2 regions of the Virgibacillus sp. JSM 102003 genome follow, and region 2 is predicted to be linked to the other one. Evidence: a T-box and tRNA genes for the amino acid it is inferred to sense, from the RefSeq annotation. Region 2 holds a T-box; the other holds one or more tRNA genes.
What was found. The T-box of region 2 lies ahead of alaS (alanine--tRNA ligase). A T-box ahead of a tRNA ligase gene usually reads a tRNA of that ligase, here a tRNA-Ala.
Positions count from the first base shown of each region.

Region 1: it encodes a tRNA-Ala, which carries the amino acid that the T-box ahead of alaS (alanine--tRNA ligase) is inferred to sense. The anticodon was not compared.

Region 1 is NZ_JBHFQH010000008.1:135,670-143,376, forward strand. Features, by position in the region: gene ACE1TG_RS10855 (amidase) at 1-299, shown strand, start outside; gene ACE1TG_RS10860 (SRPBCC family protein) at 400-855, shown strand; gene ACE1TG_RS10865 (TetR/AcrR family transcriptional regulator) at 1,132-1,728, shown strand; gene ACE1TG_RS10870 (3-hydroxyacyl-CoA dehydrogenase) at 1,750-2,520, shown strand; gene ACE1TG_RS10875 (acyl-CoA dehydrogenase family protein) at 2,550-3,695, shown strand; gene ACE1TG_RS10880 (MaoC/PaaZ C-terminal domain-containing protein) at 3,726-3,926, shown strand; gene ACE1TG_RS10885 (hypothetical protein) at 3,929-4,150, shown strand; gene ACE1TG_RS10890 (CaiB/BaiF CoA transferase family protein) at 4,206-5,342, shown strand; gene panD (aspartate 1-decarboxylase) at 5,713-6,105, shown strand; tRNA gene ACE1TG_RS10900 (tRNA-Ala) at 6,225-6,297, shown strand; gene ACE1TG_RS10905 (IS256 family transposase) at 6,709-7,707, shown strand, end outside.
Region 2 is NZ_JBHFQH010000001.1:220,877-228,583, forward strand. Features, by position in the region: gene alaS (alanine--tRNA ligase) at 1-2,241, opposite strand, end outside; T-box leader at 2,304-2,510, opposite strand; gene ACE1TG_RS01200 (AI-2E family transporter) at 2,560-3,627, opposite strand; gene ACE1TG_RS01205 (hypothetical protein) at 3,675-3,866, opposite strand; gene recD2 (SF1B family DNA helicase RecD2) at 3,930-6,257, opposite strand; gene ACE1TG_RS01215 (tetratricopeptide repeat protein) at 6,276-6,944, opposite strand; gene mnmA (tRNA 2-thiouridine(34) synthase MnmA) at 7,051-7,707, opposite strand, start outside.

The sequences.
Region 1 (7,707 bases), on a different contig from region 2:
ATTTGAACAATCGATTATTAATTTTACCGGTTTATCATACTGGAGCACCTGAACATGGAAAGGTATTTCAGGAGATCTTCTCCATCCGTAAAACATTTTTGCACTATATGCCATATATTGCATATGCTAATGTTTGGGGACTTCCGTCATTAACCATTCCAGCTGGCACTGATGAGAATAACATGCCGATCGGTATTCAGGTTGTTAGTATGGATGGTAATGAGGACGCGATATTCAAGTTAGGAAAGATAGTGGAGCGAATATCTGGCGGATATAATCGTTGTAGTAGATTGGATTAGTCTCAGAATAATAGTTTTCGAATCTGCTTCTAGATATACAAAGCTGACATATAATAATAAATGTGCAATTTAACGTACTTTTAAACAGGGAGGTAGTATAATGCCATGTGGGAAGCACCAAGTGGATCTTGATATTCCGATTGAATATATCTGGGATTTTGTTAGTGATATGAATAAGTGGGCCCCATTAGTTCCTGGCTATGTGACGCATGAAATTCTTAACACCAAGCAATCGACTTGGACATTTAAAGGTGACGTCGGTATTATACAAAAAACAGTTTGTTTGCAGGTGGACATTACGGAATGGAAAGAGCCAACTATGGTTTCTTTCCAATTAACTGGAGTGAATGAGAATTTTGATGGAAATGGTTTTTTTGAAGCTGAGGAGATAAACGAATATGTGACAAGAATGACCGGCTCTCTAAATATAACTGCAAAAGGATTTACCGGACCGATGATTAACTCAGTGCTAAAGTCATTCGTACCAAAAACTACAAAAGAGCTCACCACAGCAGTCGCAAATGAATTGGTGCCTGTCACTTCCCGGTCTTTGTAAAAGTTTTTCGTTTACAAATACTGCTTGTTTTGGACACTGTTCTCTATACGGAGAGCGGTGTTTTGTTATGGAATGAAAAATGGTGAATTTAGTAAGGAAGTGTTGTTATAGGGGACGAAAACAGATATTGCATTCGATATATTATGACAAAAAACGGGAAGTGACAGGCACCCCATAAATAATTCGAAATTATCTGAAAAGTGACTTGACATTTAAAAAATGAATCAATAGAATATAAATAACAAGTAACATTTACATAGAGGAAGTGACTGTCTTTTGTCTTTACGTGAGGAGAAAACAGCAAAGAAAAAAGAAGAGATTTTGCAATCTGCAGTACGCATTTTGTCCGAGAAAGGTTATCGTGGGACAACTATGGAGGAGATTGCAGCTAAGCTATTAATGACTAAAGGCTCTGTTTATTATTATTTTAAGGATAAACAGAATCTGCTATTTGAAAGTCAGATCATGATATTAAATCGAAGTATCCAAAACCTGGAATTCATTAATACGCAAAATGTAAGCGTTATCATGAAATTAAGAAAGGCCATAATTGCCCATATTGAGTACGCAATCAGGGAAAGATCCGTATTTGTGATGATGTTTAATCCGGAGCAAATTTTTTCACCTTCACAGTTAGAGCGGATTTTTCAATTAAGAGATGAATACGGAAAAGGCTTTGATCGGTTGATAAAAGAAGGAATTGAATCTGATGTTTTTAGATCAATGGATGTAAAGATAGTCAGGAACATTATTTTAGGAGCAATAAACTGGGTTACACAATGTTATTCTGACAACGGGAAAAAAGATGAGACCGAAATGGCCGAATTGATTGCAGATTATGTGATGCAAATCGTAATAAAGAATAAAGGTTAATTTTTAGAGGAGGGACTCATTATGGAAGTTAATAATAGTGTTGCAGTAGTTACCGGTGGAGCATCAGGTTTAGGAGAAGCCACCGTTCGGAATATAGTTTCACAAGGCGGTAAAGCTGTAATCCTGGATTTACAGACAGAAAAAGGCAATGACCTTGCAGCGGAATTAGGTGAAATGGCGATGTTCGTTAAAACAGATGTGACGGATGAATCCAGTGTGGTCTCAGCTTTAAATAACGCTATCGAAACATTTGGACATGTTAATATTCTCGTTAATTGCGCTGGGATTGGTGAAGCCAAAAGAACGTTAAGCAAGAATAATGAAGCCCATGATTTAGATTCTTTTTCAAAAGTGATTGGCATTAATTTAATCGGTACATTTAATATGATTCGGTTAGCCTCAGAAAAGATGGCAGCCAATGAACCTGGTCCTACTGGAGAAAGAGGCGTAATTATTAATACGGCGTCTGTTGCTGCATATGAAGGTCAAATGGGACAGGCAGCATATAGTGCATCAAAAGGCGGAATTGTGGGGATGACGCTGCCAATTGCAAGAGATTTATCCAAGCTTGGAATCAGAGTAATGTCTATTGCTCCAGGACTATTTGAAACACCATTATTTGCCGGACTACCTGATAAGGCACGTGAAGCATTGGAAAAACAGACACCATTTCCATCAAGATTGGGACGCCCTGATGAGTATGCGCAATTAGTTCAGAGTATTATTACGAACCCGATGTTAAATGGTGAAACAATTCGCTTGGATGGTGCGATCAGGATGCAGCCACGGTAATTAATTCACATAGAAAAAGAGGTGCAATCATGAGCAGAAGTTATTTAAAAGAAGAACATGAAATTTTTCGAAGTTCCTTACGAAAATTTTTGGAGAAAGAAGCAGTACCGTTTATTGAACAATGGGAAAAAGAAAAACAAATACCTAGGTCATTCTGGAAAAAGGCGGGAGAACAGGGGTATCTTTGTCCACAGGTTGATGAAGCATATGGGGGATTAGGCGCTGATTTTGGTTATGCTGTTGTTATATCTGAAGAGTTTGATCGGGTTAGTGTTGGTATGGTTGGCTTTGGACTTCATAATGATATCGTGATTCCATATATCGAAGCATTTGGTACAGAAAAGCAGAAACAGCTCTGGCTGCCTGGTGCAATTAGTGGTGATTTAGTTTCTGCTATCGCCATGACAGAACCAGGAGCAGGGTCAGATCTTGCGGCTATTCAAACGATAGCCATAAAAGATGGTGATGACTACATTATTAATGGTGAAAAAACGTTTATCTCCAATGGTCATTCTGCTGATATAGCAGTGGTGGTTTGTAAAACAGATCCAAAAGCAAATCCGCCGCATAAGGGAATAAGCCTGTTTGTAGTAGAAGATGGAACACCAGGATTTTCGAAAGGTAAAAAGCTTCAAAAGATTGGACAGCATGCAAATGATACAAGTGAATTAATTTTTGAGGATGTTCGTGTTCCAGGTGATAATCTGCTTGGGCAGGAAGGCAAAGGATTTTATTATTTGATGGAAAAGCTTCAACAGGAACGATTATTGGTTTCCATCCAAAGTATGGCTTCTGCAGAAACGATGCTTTCTCAAACAATTAATTACGTAAAACAGCGGAAAGCATTTGGGCAAAGTATCAGCCAGTTTCAAAACACGCAATTTAAACTTGCTGAAATGCAGACAGAGATTGAGATAGGCAGAACGTTTGTAGATAGATTGATAGATGACCATATAGAAGGAAAGGATATTGTAACAGAAGTATCGATGGCAAAGTGGTGGACAACGGATTTATCAAAAAAGGTTGCAGCAGAATGCCTTCAACTACATGGTGGGTACGGATATATGGAAGAGTATGAGATTGCGAGAAGGTATCGGGATGTTGCCGTGTCCTCTATTTATGCCGGAACCAATGAGATTATGAAAATGATTATTGCGAAAAAGATGGAGTTATGAATACCCTTCTGATTAAAGAGGTGAAGCATATTGAAATTTGGGGACATATCGATTGGTGATGTATATTCAACCAATCCTGTAAAGGTTACGAAAGAAAGCATTCTGGAATTTGGACAGAAATATGATCCGCAATATTTTCACACAGATGAAGGAGCTGCCAGGGAAAGTCCATATGGGTCACTGATTGCCTCAGGTTTCCAAACGTTAGCGGTAGTCTGGCTGAGTGGATAAAAATGGACATCCTGGGGCGTGACTGTATAGGCGGGGCTGGTGCTGATATGCAGTTTAAGGCACCGGTGATCCCAAATGATCAACTCAAGGGCCAATTTAAGGTTGCGAATAAACGGATGCTTTCTGATGAAAAAAGAGGGATGTTAACGATTGAAGTCGCAATTCATAATCAAAAAGAAGAGGACGTATTGTCTGCCCAAACAAATGAATTTATTTTATTTTAGTTTGGATAAATATAAGGGTTTTCATTGAATTTGAAGCAGTGAGGAGGGGTTCATATTGCCACTGAGGTCTACACGCGTACTTGATTTGACCCGGTTACTGCCTGGTCCGTACTGTACAATGTTATTAGCAGATTTTGGTGCGGAAGTTATAAAAGTAGAGGATCCGGACAGTGGAGATTATGCAAGAGCATTTTATCCGAAGATTGCTGGTATCAGTGCGATGTTCCATTCATTGAATCGGAATAAGAAGAGTGTCTGTCTAAATTTAAAATTACCAGAAGATAAACAGGTGTTTCTGGAAATGGTTAAAAATGCAGACGTTGTTATTGAATCATTTCGTCCAGGGGTGATGGAACGCCTTGGTTTGAGCTATGAACAATTGAAAGCAGTCAATCCCGCACTTGTATATTGTGCGATTACAGGGTACGGCCAAACAGGTCCGTACGCAAACCGTCCTGGTCACGACCTGAATTATCTCAGCTACGCCGGGTTACTGAATTTGATGGGCGAAAAAGGTGGAAAGCCAATTATTCCTGCAACAACAATTGCTGATATAGGCGGTGGTGCCTACCCAGCTGTTACAGGTATTTTAATGGCACTTTTGAATAAAGAAAAAACAGGGAAGGGACAATTTGTTGATATTTCCATGCTGGATAACGTCATTTCCTGGATGCAGACGTTGCTGCCTGATTATTTAGCTACAAATAATAATCCAAATAGAGGGGAGCAAATGCTGGATGGCGGGAAAGCATGCTATGCAGTTTATGAAACAATCGATGGACGTTATATATCAGTAGGAGCACTGGAACCAAAATTTTGGACTGCGTTTTGCAAATCTATTGGTAAGAGCAATTTTATTCCCCTGCAAGATGCCCCCTTAGATAAGCAGCTTCAGTTAAAACAAGAGATACAACGCATTATTTTTACAAAAACATTATCAGAATGGATGGAAGTATTTTCAGATATTGACGCATGTGTATCACCAGTTCTAACTTTTCAGGAAATGATTAAAGATCCGCAAATTATATCACGTGGGATGATTCAACAAATAAATGATTCCGCATCGTGTCAGGTGAGGCAGATCGATGTTCCGATTAAATTATCTGAAACCCCTGGTGCTATTCGTTCCCCTGCGCCAAGAATCGGCGAACATACGGATGAAGTTATGAAGGAAATGGGGGTGCTGCGATAAGGTGAATGATAGCATGAGCTGAAATGGTTGGCCTTTGTTAAATAATAAATTCAGGAGGTTTTTGAAGGGATATAGGTACTACATTAGTGAGAAATACTAGAAGAACACCACATAAAACGGCTATACATTATTATGTTCATTGAGGAAATCCCCAAAACATCTGTCGGCAAATTCTTGAAAAGAGCATTAGGTGAACAGGTTAACGAACAGTTGAATGTATGAGTATTATATAATTTGTGGGACGTTCTAGTTGCGTTCCACTTCTTTTTTTATGGGAAAGCTTGCAATGTTTGAAAAAGCCCACTTGTAATTATCTTTGGTTTTAAGTCATACTATACTTGAGATGTTCATTTTTAGAGGAGGAACTTTTATGCAACGCTTAATGTGTAAAGGAAAGATACATAGAGCTAGGGTCACGGAGGCTGAGCTTGATTATGTTGGCAGTATAACGATTGATTGTAAGTTAATGAAGGAAGCAAATATTAAGCCTTATGAAATGGTACAGATTGCAAACATACGAAATGCCGCAAGATGGAAGACTTATGCCATTCCAGCTCCAGAGGGTTCAAACCGCATTTGTCTCAACGGTCCGCCAGCAAACTTGTTTTCTCCAGATGATCTGGTTATTATATTGAGCCAAGGACTCATGACTGATGAGGAAATAGAACATTTAAAGCCTAAAGTAGTATTTGTTGATGAAAATAACGAGATTACCAGTGTTGAGGAACATGATTTACATTGGCCTGAGGGTGTAGAATTATAAAGTAAGGTTTTAAGAAATGAGCCTGGAGCATTTTCCGGGCTAAAAAATAGTAGCTAACATTTCTAATAAACACTCTTGAAAAAAATTAAAAAAATGCTTATAATAAAAGCTGTCTAACTGGGGCATTAGCTCAGCTGGGAGAGCGCTTCGCTGGCAGCGAAGAGGTCATCGGTTCGAGCCCGATATGCTCCATCGTAAAAACAACCCACTTCTCATCTTATTGAGAGGTGGATTTTTTTGTTTATACAAGATTTATAACTTTTTTGGCTAAATAGCCGAGGATCCGATAAGTTCCAGGTAACTAGTCATGGCGGATCCTCGTTCCGTTAACTGCTAGTAAAGCAGCTCAAAAGTGAATGAAGTGAATCCTCGTTCCGTTATTAGTCCAAAATGAAGGAGAAATGATGGTGAAATGGGCGAATAGCGGAATGAGGATCCGAAACCGATGCCAAAGGTCATTATTTGAAGCAAATAACGGAATGAGGATTCACATAGCGATTAAGTCCATATAATTGTGTAAAAAGAAAATAAATTAAAAAAGGGCCAAATTAATTCCCTATGATACAATGTTTAACAACCACGAAAAACAAGGAGGAATTAATTGTGACCCAATTACAGTTTAACCTAGATATGGACTTTTTAAAAGACTCATTAATGAACTCAAATATCGATAATGTTGTTAAATCTACTATCATTTTAGTTTTGAATGAGTACATGGAAAAAGAGCGTGATGAGTATTTAAATACGAAGGCTTATGAGCGTTCAGAAGAGCGTCATGATTATCGTAATGGCTACTACGATCGGGAATATATGATGAGTATTGGAAAAATTAACTTGCGCGTTCCCCGTACTCGTAGTGGCGAATTTTCACCAACTGTTTTTGAAAAATATAGACGGTGTGATCAGGCATTTGCGTTATCCATGCTTGAGATGGTAGTAAATGGTGTGTCTACTCGAAAGATAAAAAACGTTGTTGAACAGCTGTGCGGGGAATATGTTTCAAAGTCCTTTGTATCTTCGCTCTCTGAAAAACTTGATCCAATCGTAAATGAATGGGCAAACCGTGCATTAAACACAGAATACTATCAATATGTATATGTAGACGCCATGTATATCAAAGTTCGCGAACATCATAAAGTTGTGTCTAAAGCAGTTTATATAGCTACTGGACTTAACGAAGGTAATAAAAGAGAGGTTCTTGGTTTGAAAGTGAGTCATGAGGAAAGCTTTGAAGCTTGGCAAGAATTTTTAAATGAACTCATAGCACGTGGTTTACAATCACCAAGCCTTATCATTTCAGATGCTCATTCCGGGCTTAAAAAGGCTGTTCAAAAAGTGTTTATCGGAACTTCTTGGCAGCGCTGTACAGTTCATTTTAAGAAGAATCTCTTTGATGAACTGCCAAAGAAAGGTATGGACGATGTTAAAGAAGAAATAAAGCAAATTTTTGATGTGGAAACACCTGTGGAAGCAAGGAAATTCAAAGATGAGTTTATTGATCGTTACCAGGATAATTCTAAACTGGTAAAGATAATTAACAACCTGGAGGATGGTTTTGATGACGCCGTCCAGTATCTAAATGAACCACCGGAATACCAAAAG
Region 2 (7,707 bases):
TGCTTTTTGCAGTGACTTAATTTCCTGAAACAATCCTTCCACTCTCTCTGGAGTCTTTTCTTCAGTTGTTTTTAGGAGCTGTGCTGTTGATTGTAACACGTCAAGCTTCTTATTTACATACTCATACGCCTGTTTACTCGAAATCGCTTCAATTCTCCGTGTCCCAGCACCGATACCTGTTTCGGATACAAGTTTAAATAAACCAATTTCAGCTGTATTTTTAACATGGCAGCCACCGCATAATTCAATACTATAATCACCTATTTGGACAACACGAACAATGTTCCCATATTTTTCACCAAATAAAGCCATAGCTCCCATTTTTTTAGCATCATCTATTTTCTTGTTATCAATTCCTAGCGGTAATGAAGCCCATATTTTTTCATTAACAATTTGTTCAATCTGCTGTAACTCTTCTTGCTTCACAGAACCGAAATGTGAAAAATCAAATCGCAACCGGTCTGGTGTCACCATAGAACCAGCCTGATTGACATGGTTTCCTAGCACATCTTTTAAAGCTTGGTGTAACAAATGTGTTGCGGTATGATTCTTAATAATAGCTGTCCGGAATCCTTTATCAACGATTGCTTTTACACTGCTATTAGTATACAGCTCCCCATCTTTCACACGTACCCGGTGAATGTGTTGACCTTTTGGAGCTTTTTGAACATCTTCAACATATGCTAAAGCAGTATCCGTATAAATCCAGCCATTATCTGCAATCTGGCCTCCACTCTCAGCATAGAAAGGAGTTTCTTGCAAGAACAGCATTACTTCCTCTCCAGCTTCGGCTTTATCAGCTACATTACTTCCACTTACAATTGCTGTAATTGTTGTATCTGTTTCTAATTGATTATAGCCAATAAACGTACTATCTGCTTCTATTTCACTTAATATACCATCTTGTACTTGCATAGAGTCTACCTTTTGACGTGCATTTCTAGCTCGTTCACGCTGCTTTTCCATCTCTTCTTGGAAACCTTCTTCATCAATAGTAAATCCCTGTTCTGCTACATATTCTTCTGTTAGTTCCTTAGGAAAACCGTACGTATCATATAGTTTGAACACTTCATTGCCTGGAAAAACATCGCTTCCTTTACTTTTTTCTTTTGCCATAATTGATGTCAGAATATCCAAGCCATCATTTAACGTTTCATGGAAGCGTTGTTCTTCAATTTCAACAATGCTTTCAATATTCTTTTGTTGTTTGACGACCTCAGGGTAAAAGTCTTTCATAATTTCTCCAACAACAGGGACCAATTGATACATAAATGGCTTATCTATACCAAGTTGCTTAGCAAAGCGCACCGCGCGTCGCAACAACCTTCTTAACACATATCCTCTGCCTTCGTTTGATGGTAGTGCATTATCTCCTATTGCAAATGTTACTGTTCTGACATGATCCGCAATAACTTTAAATGCTGTATCATCTGCAGTATCTTTACCATAGTCTCTCCCGGACAATTCTTCAGTTTTCTTAATGATTGGCATAAACAGATCTGTCTCAAAATTAGTTGGAACGTCCTGAATAACCGACACCATCCGTTCAAGTCCCATACCAGTATCAATGTTTTTCTTAGGTAATGGCGAATAAGTATCGTCCGGATTATGATTAAATTGGGAAAAGACTAAATTCCATATTTCCAGATAACGCTCATTTTCACCGCCAGGATAAAGTTCAGGATCATTTGGATCGTTTCCATATTGTTCACCACGGTCGTAGAATATTTCAGTATTTGGACCGCTCGGCCCCTCACCAATATCCCAAAAATTCTCTTCAAGACGAATGATGCGTTCTTTTGGAATCTTTACATCGTGTTGCCAAATATCGTATGCTTCGTCATCTTCAGGATGGACAGTTACAGCTAATCGTTCAGGGTCAAAACCAATCCACTTGTCACTGGTTAAAAACTCCCATCCCCATTCAATCGCTTCTTTTTTAAAATAATCACCTATTGAGAAATTGCCAAGCATTTCAAAAAACGTATGATGTCTTGCAGTAAACCCAACATTTTCAATATCATTTGTCCGAATTGATTTTTGTGCATTAACCAGTCGCGGATTATCCGGAATAACCCGTCCATCAAAATATTTTTTTAATGTTGCGACACCACTGTTAATCCATAACAGTGTTGGATCCTCTTTAGGTACCAAAGATTCACTTGGTTCAACACGGTGTCCTTTTTCTTTGAAAAAATCTAAAAACATTTGTCGTACCTGTGCTGAAGTTAACTGCTTCATAATTCCGCCTCCATTATTTAAAATTATTCTATAACAATAAAAAAATCCCCTCTCTGCATTCATGCAGGGACGAGATATTCGCGGTACCACCCTAATTATGGACAACATTATTATCCATCACTTTGACATTATAACGGTATGAGACCGACGGGTATTAACCGTACTCCAGTTTAGCTTTCCATGTCTCTTCATTAGGATTTCTTACAGCCCAAAGGAAACCCCTCTCTTAAATTAGAGTATCATGTACTTAGAACTTTCAACGTATTTAGATATTAATTTACTAGTTATGCGATATTATAGAAAACAAAAGCAGAAATGTCAATTATATCGTCTGGCTGCAAATAGATGTGTTGTGATTACATTCAATATAGTTAGTACCGGTACTGCTAAAATCATTCCAAGCACACCACTTAGTTGACCACCCAGGAGTAAAGCAAAGATAATGGCAACTGGATGAATGTTTATACTTTTTCCTACGATATATGGAGATAATAAGTTACCTTCAATTAACTGGATGATGAAGATACTGAGTAATACCATTAATACCATTTTACCGGAAGTCGCAGCTGTTATTGCAACAGCAGGAATTGCACCGATAATCGGTCCGAAATATGGTATGATATTTGTTAGTCCGATAATTAGTGCTAATAACAAGGCATATTTAACATTTAAGATATAAAAAGCCAGAAATGTTGTTAAAAATACAAATAGACAAACAAGTAATTGCCCACGAATATAATTTCCCAAGCTTTTATCTACTGCATGAGCCAACTCACTTATTCGTACTTGATACTTCGATGGAATCCATTTTTTAAAATAGTTTGTTATTTTGACAAAATCCTTCAGAAAATAAAAAACCAACACAGGGATTACAGTAAGGAACACGATCAAATCAAGTACTTTTGTAAATCCTCTTACAAGGTTTGTCAGTAGATTTTCAATAAAGGATTCTATATCGTAAATTAGCTCATCCATCTTATCATGCACTGTTTCCGGCAAAAAGGCAGTGTACTCGTATAAACTGTACACAAAATTACGGTACATTTCAATAAAGTGAGGCAGCTGCTTATTTAAATCACTGAGCTGGTGAATAACAGCGGGATAAACCCTGTAAATTAAATAAGCGGTACCACCAAAAAATAAGAGATAGATTATTAATATCGCAATACTCTTAGGAATATTATAATGATGCATCTTTTTGATGATGGGATAAACGAGATAAGCAATAAGAAGAGCAATTAGAAAAGGAGAAAGCAAATACCAAAGAAATGAAAAGAATTCTCCAAAAATCGGGGAAAGTTTTACGAATAGAAATATAAACAGAAAGAAAGCAATTCCGGTAATGGCCCAATACAGCAAATCTAACGGTTTTTTATCTTTAAACATATGTTACACTCCCTAGCAGAAATATAGTTTTCATATACTACTAAGGGTTACCATTGGATTTTCCGCTCATCTTCAGAAAACAGGTCATCGAGTGAACTTAAAGATCCATCCGCTTCTACCTGATGGATTGTTAATTCATTTCCAAACACTGATAGCTCGATAAAACAAGTCCAGCAGTAATATTGCTGAGATCCTATTTTCCCTATATCTTTACCATTACAATTCGGGCACACGAACATAATCAAAGCTCCTTTAGTCTTTATTCTTATGCTTGCCCGAATATTAAAAAATATACTAATGAATTACATGAAATCATAAGGTGATATTTCCTTTTCGTCCTCACCTTCATACATATCTGTTGTTGGAATATCCTGCAACCTATCATTCAATTGTTCTGGCAATGTGGTATAACGCCTATTTGTATCCAGTGTACTTACGCCACGTAAAAATGCATTCTGCTGTCCGCAAATAATTAATGACTTTTTACTCCTGGTTATGGCTGTGTACAGCAGATTTTTACGCAGCATCCTATTATATGAAGAAACGACAGGCATAACCACAATTGGAAATTCGCTCCCTTGCGATTTATGAATTGAAATACAATAAGCATGCATGATATTCACATAATCTTTCCGCTCATAAACTACTTCTTTGCCTTCAAAATCAATTACTAACTGTTCTACATGGTCTACATTTTCATCTTCTTCGAATATAGCTACTACTTCTCCAATATCACCGTTAAATACACCGTCTTCCGGCTTATTGACAAGCTGTAGTACTTTATCCCCTGTTCGATACACAATATCATTCGATTTAACTTCACGCTTTGTTGATGATTTAGGATTTACTAAAGTTTGTAAGTGCTGATTAATGATTGTTATTCCAGCTTGTGATCGATACATTGGTGCCAAAACTTGAATATCTCTTAACTCAACACCTTTATCTTTCGCTTTGTGAAACACCTTTGTAATTACATCAATCATTTGATGCTCCAAGCAAGGGATAAAACTGAAGTCCTTATCATTAAATAAAGAGTCCGCTGTACACGTATCATGTTTAATCAAATGTGCCAGTTGAATTATTTTTGAACCTTCTTTTTGCCTATAAACTTCATTAAGACTTACGACAGGAATTAAATCGCTGCCTAACAAATCAGCTAATACTTGCCCGGGTCCAACCGATGGAAGCTGGTCTTCATCACCAACAAGCAATACTTGCATATCATCCGGAATTGCCTTAAACAGACTATTTGCCAGCCAAATATCAACCATGGAAAATTCATCTATGATTAAAAACTTTCCAGACAACTGCTCATTTTCATTTTTTTCAAAACCATCTCTTCCGTCCCAGCCCAGCAACCGATGAATCGTCACTGCCGGTAGACCAGTAGATTCTGTTAAGCGCTTGGAAGCTCTACCAGTGGGTGCTGTTAAAATAAACGGAAAATCTGTCTCTGAATCATACTCACCAGGATCAGTCGAGACGTTGTGTATTGCTGCATATGATTTCAAAATCCCTTTGATTACAGTAGTTTTCCCTGTTCCAGGTCCACCCGTAACGATCATTAATTTTGACTTTAAAGCATGATTTATCGCGTTAAATTGCTCTTTTCCGTAACTTAATACCTCTGCTTCCTCAATATCGCCAATAATTTTCATAAGTTCAGCCATCGTTGTGTCCTGTTCAATCGGTTTTTTCATCAGACGATTGATATTAGAAGCAAACCCATCTTCTGCATAATAAAGTGAAGGCAGATAAACGTTTCCATCCTTCATAATGACTGCCTTTTCCTTATTTAAATCTTCCAGACGGTTAGAAACCATATCCACTGTTAACGACTGTTCAGGATTTAAAAGCAGGTCCAGCACCTGGTTAACACAATAATCGATCGGTAAATAAACATGCCCATCTTGAATATTTTTTTGTAAAACATAAATACACCCAGCCCCGATTCTGTTTGGGTGGGTCAGTGATAAACCATTTTGCTGGGCGATCTGATCCGCTGTACGAAAACCAAAGCCTTCAATATCAAATACGTATTGATAAGGATCATTTTGCAACACATCAATTGCCTCATCTTTATATTCCTGGTATATCTTTTGAGCCATTTTTAATCCAATACCATATTTGGATAAATATACAACGATGTGTTCAAAACCCTGATTTTCCTGTAACGTTTTACTTAGTAATTCAGCTTTTTCTTTTTTTAACCCAGGGATGTCATTTAATACTTCATCATTATTTAAAATCTTGGATATTGCATTCTCACCTAGCACTTCAACTACCTTTGTAGCTGTTTTTTCACCTATACCATAAAATAAATCACTGGATAAATAAGCAATCAATCCGTCTTTTGTATCTGGAATATATGTCTCAAACGATTTAACCTGATATTGCATACCAAACTTAACATGTTTTTCAAAATCACCATAAAAACAATAAACCGTTGCATCCTGCAGGTCGGAGAAATAACCTTTCACAACAATTTCTTTGTCTTTGGTATTCTCATTTGTATCATGAACTTTTATTTTTGCAATCGAGAAATGTTCGCTCTTATTTTGAAAAATCATATATAAAAGTTCACCTTTTATATAGCCTTGATCTGTATTAGATTGCTCATCCAGTATCATTTAAACAACCTCACAATCTTACATATCCGTGTTATTCAGCAACTCTTCAATCTGACTTTTTCCATTTGCGGCCAGTGTGTGTTCAGGCTGTATTTCCAGGGCTTTCTCAAAATGGCCCAATGCATCTGATAGATTTTCATCATATATCGCAATTACACCCAAATTATAATGTGCGTCACTATGTTGTTCTTTTAGTTTCAAAACATTTTCAAAAACCGTTCTTGCGTCTTTAATATGGTCACTCTGCGCCAACGTCAGTCCGTACTGGAATAGAACTTCCGCATCATCCGGATCGAGCTCGGTTGCCCGTAATAAATATGGTAATGCAAGCTTAAAATGCTCCTCATGATAAAAGGTCATACCTAGCATAAAGTAAACATCTGCTTCGACCAGACCGATATCTATAGCCTTTTGAAAATTTTCCTGTGCTTTTGGATAAACAGACTCTTCATAATAAACATTACCCAGTCCATAATATGCAGTAGCTGCGTGCTCATCCAATTCAATTGCCTTCTCAAAGAAGCGCTGTGCACGTTCAAGGTCATTGACATGAAGGAGTAAATTTCCAAAATTAATATAGCCAAGGGGGTCTTCCGGGTTTTCCTCGATTACCTTATTAAAGATTTCTGCAGCTTCTTCGTATTTCTGTTCCTTCATTAGATTTATTGCTTCCTGATTTCTATCCATCTTTTGTAAATCCTCCAATAATTAGAAACTTGGTCTATCTATAATGACGAAAGCTTTCATTTGGATTAAATAAAATAGAGGGGACCACTTAGATGATCCCTCTACATTATCCTACGTAATCCAGGTAAGTTTCATCTTTAATAATTTCATCAATTGTGCCTCCACCTAGGCATACTTCTCCATCATAAAATACAACTGCTTGTCCAGGGGTAATGGCACGTTGTTTTTCATGGAATTCAACATGTACCTTGTTATCTTCCAGTTTATGAACAGTAACCGCACTATCCTTTTGACGATACCGGAACTTGGCTGTACATGTAACTGATCCTTCACCAGGGACTTTAATCCAGTTTACATCAGACGCTATTAATCCGTCCGAATATAATTTCTCATTATCAAAGCCTTGTTCTACATATAAAACATTTTCTTCCAGGTTTTTCCCAACGACAAACCACGGATCACCTGAACCACCTATACCTAAGCCTTGGCGCTGACCTATTGTATAATACATAAGACCATCATGCTTTCCCTTTTCAATACCTGTTAACGTCTTCATCAGACCAGGTTGTGCAGGTAAATACTCACTTAAGAACTCTTTGAAGTTTCGTTCGCCAATGAAGCAAATACCAGTACTGTCTTTCTTGGTTGCTGTAACAAGATTATGCTCCAAAGCAATCTCACGTACCTCTTTTTTATTCATATGCCCTAAAGGAAACATAACTTTTGCCAGTACATCCTCAGTCAATTGATTTAGAAAGTATGT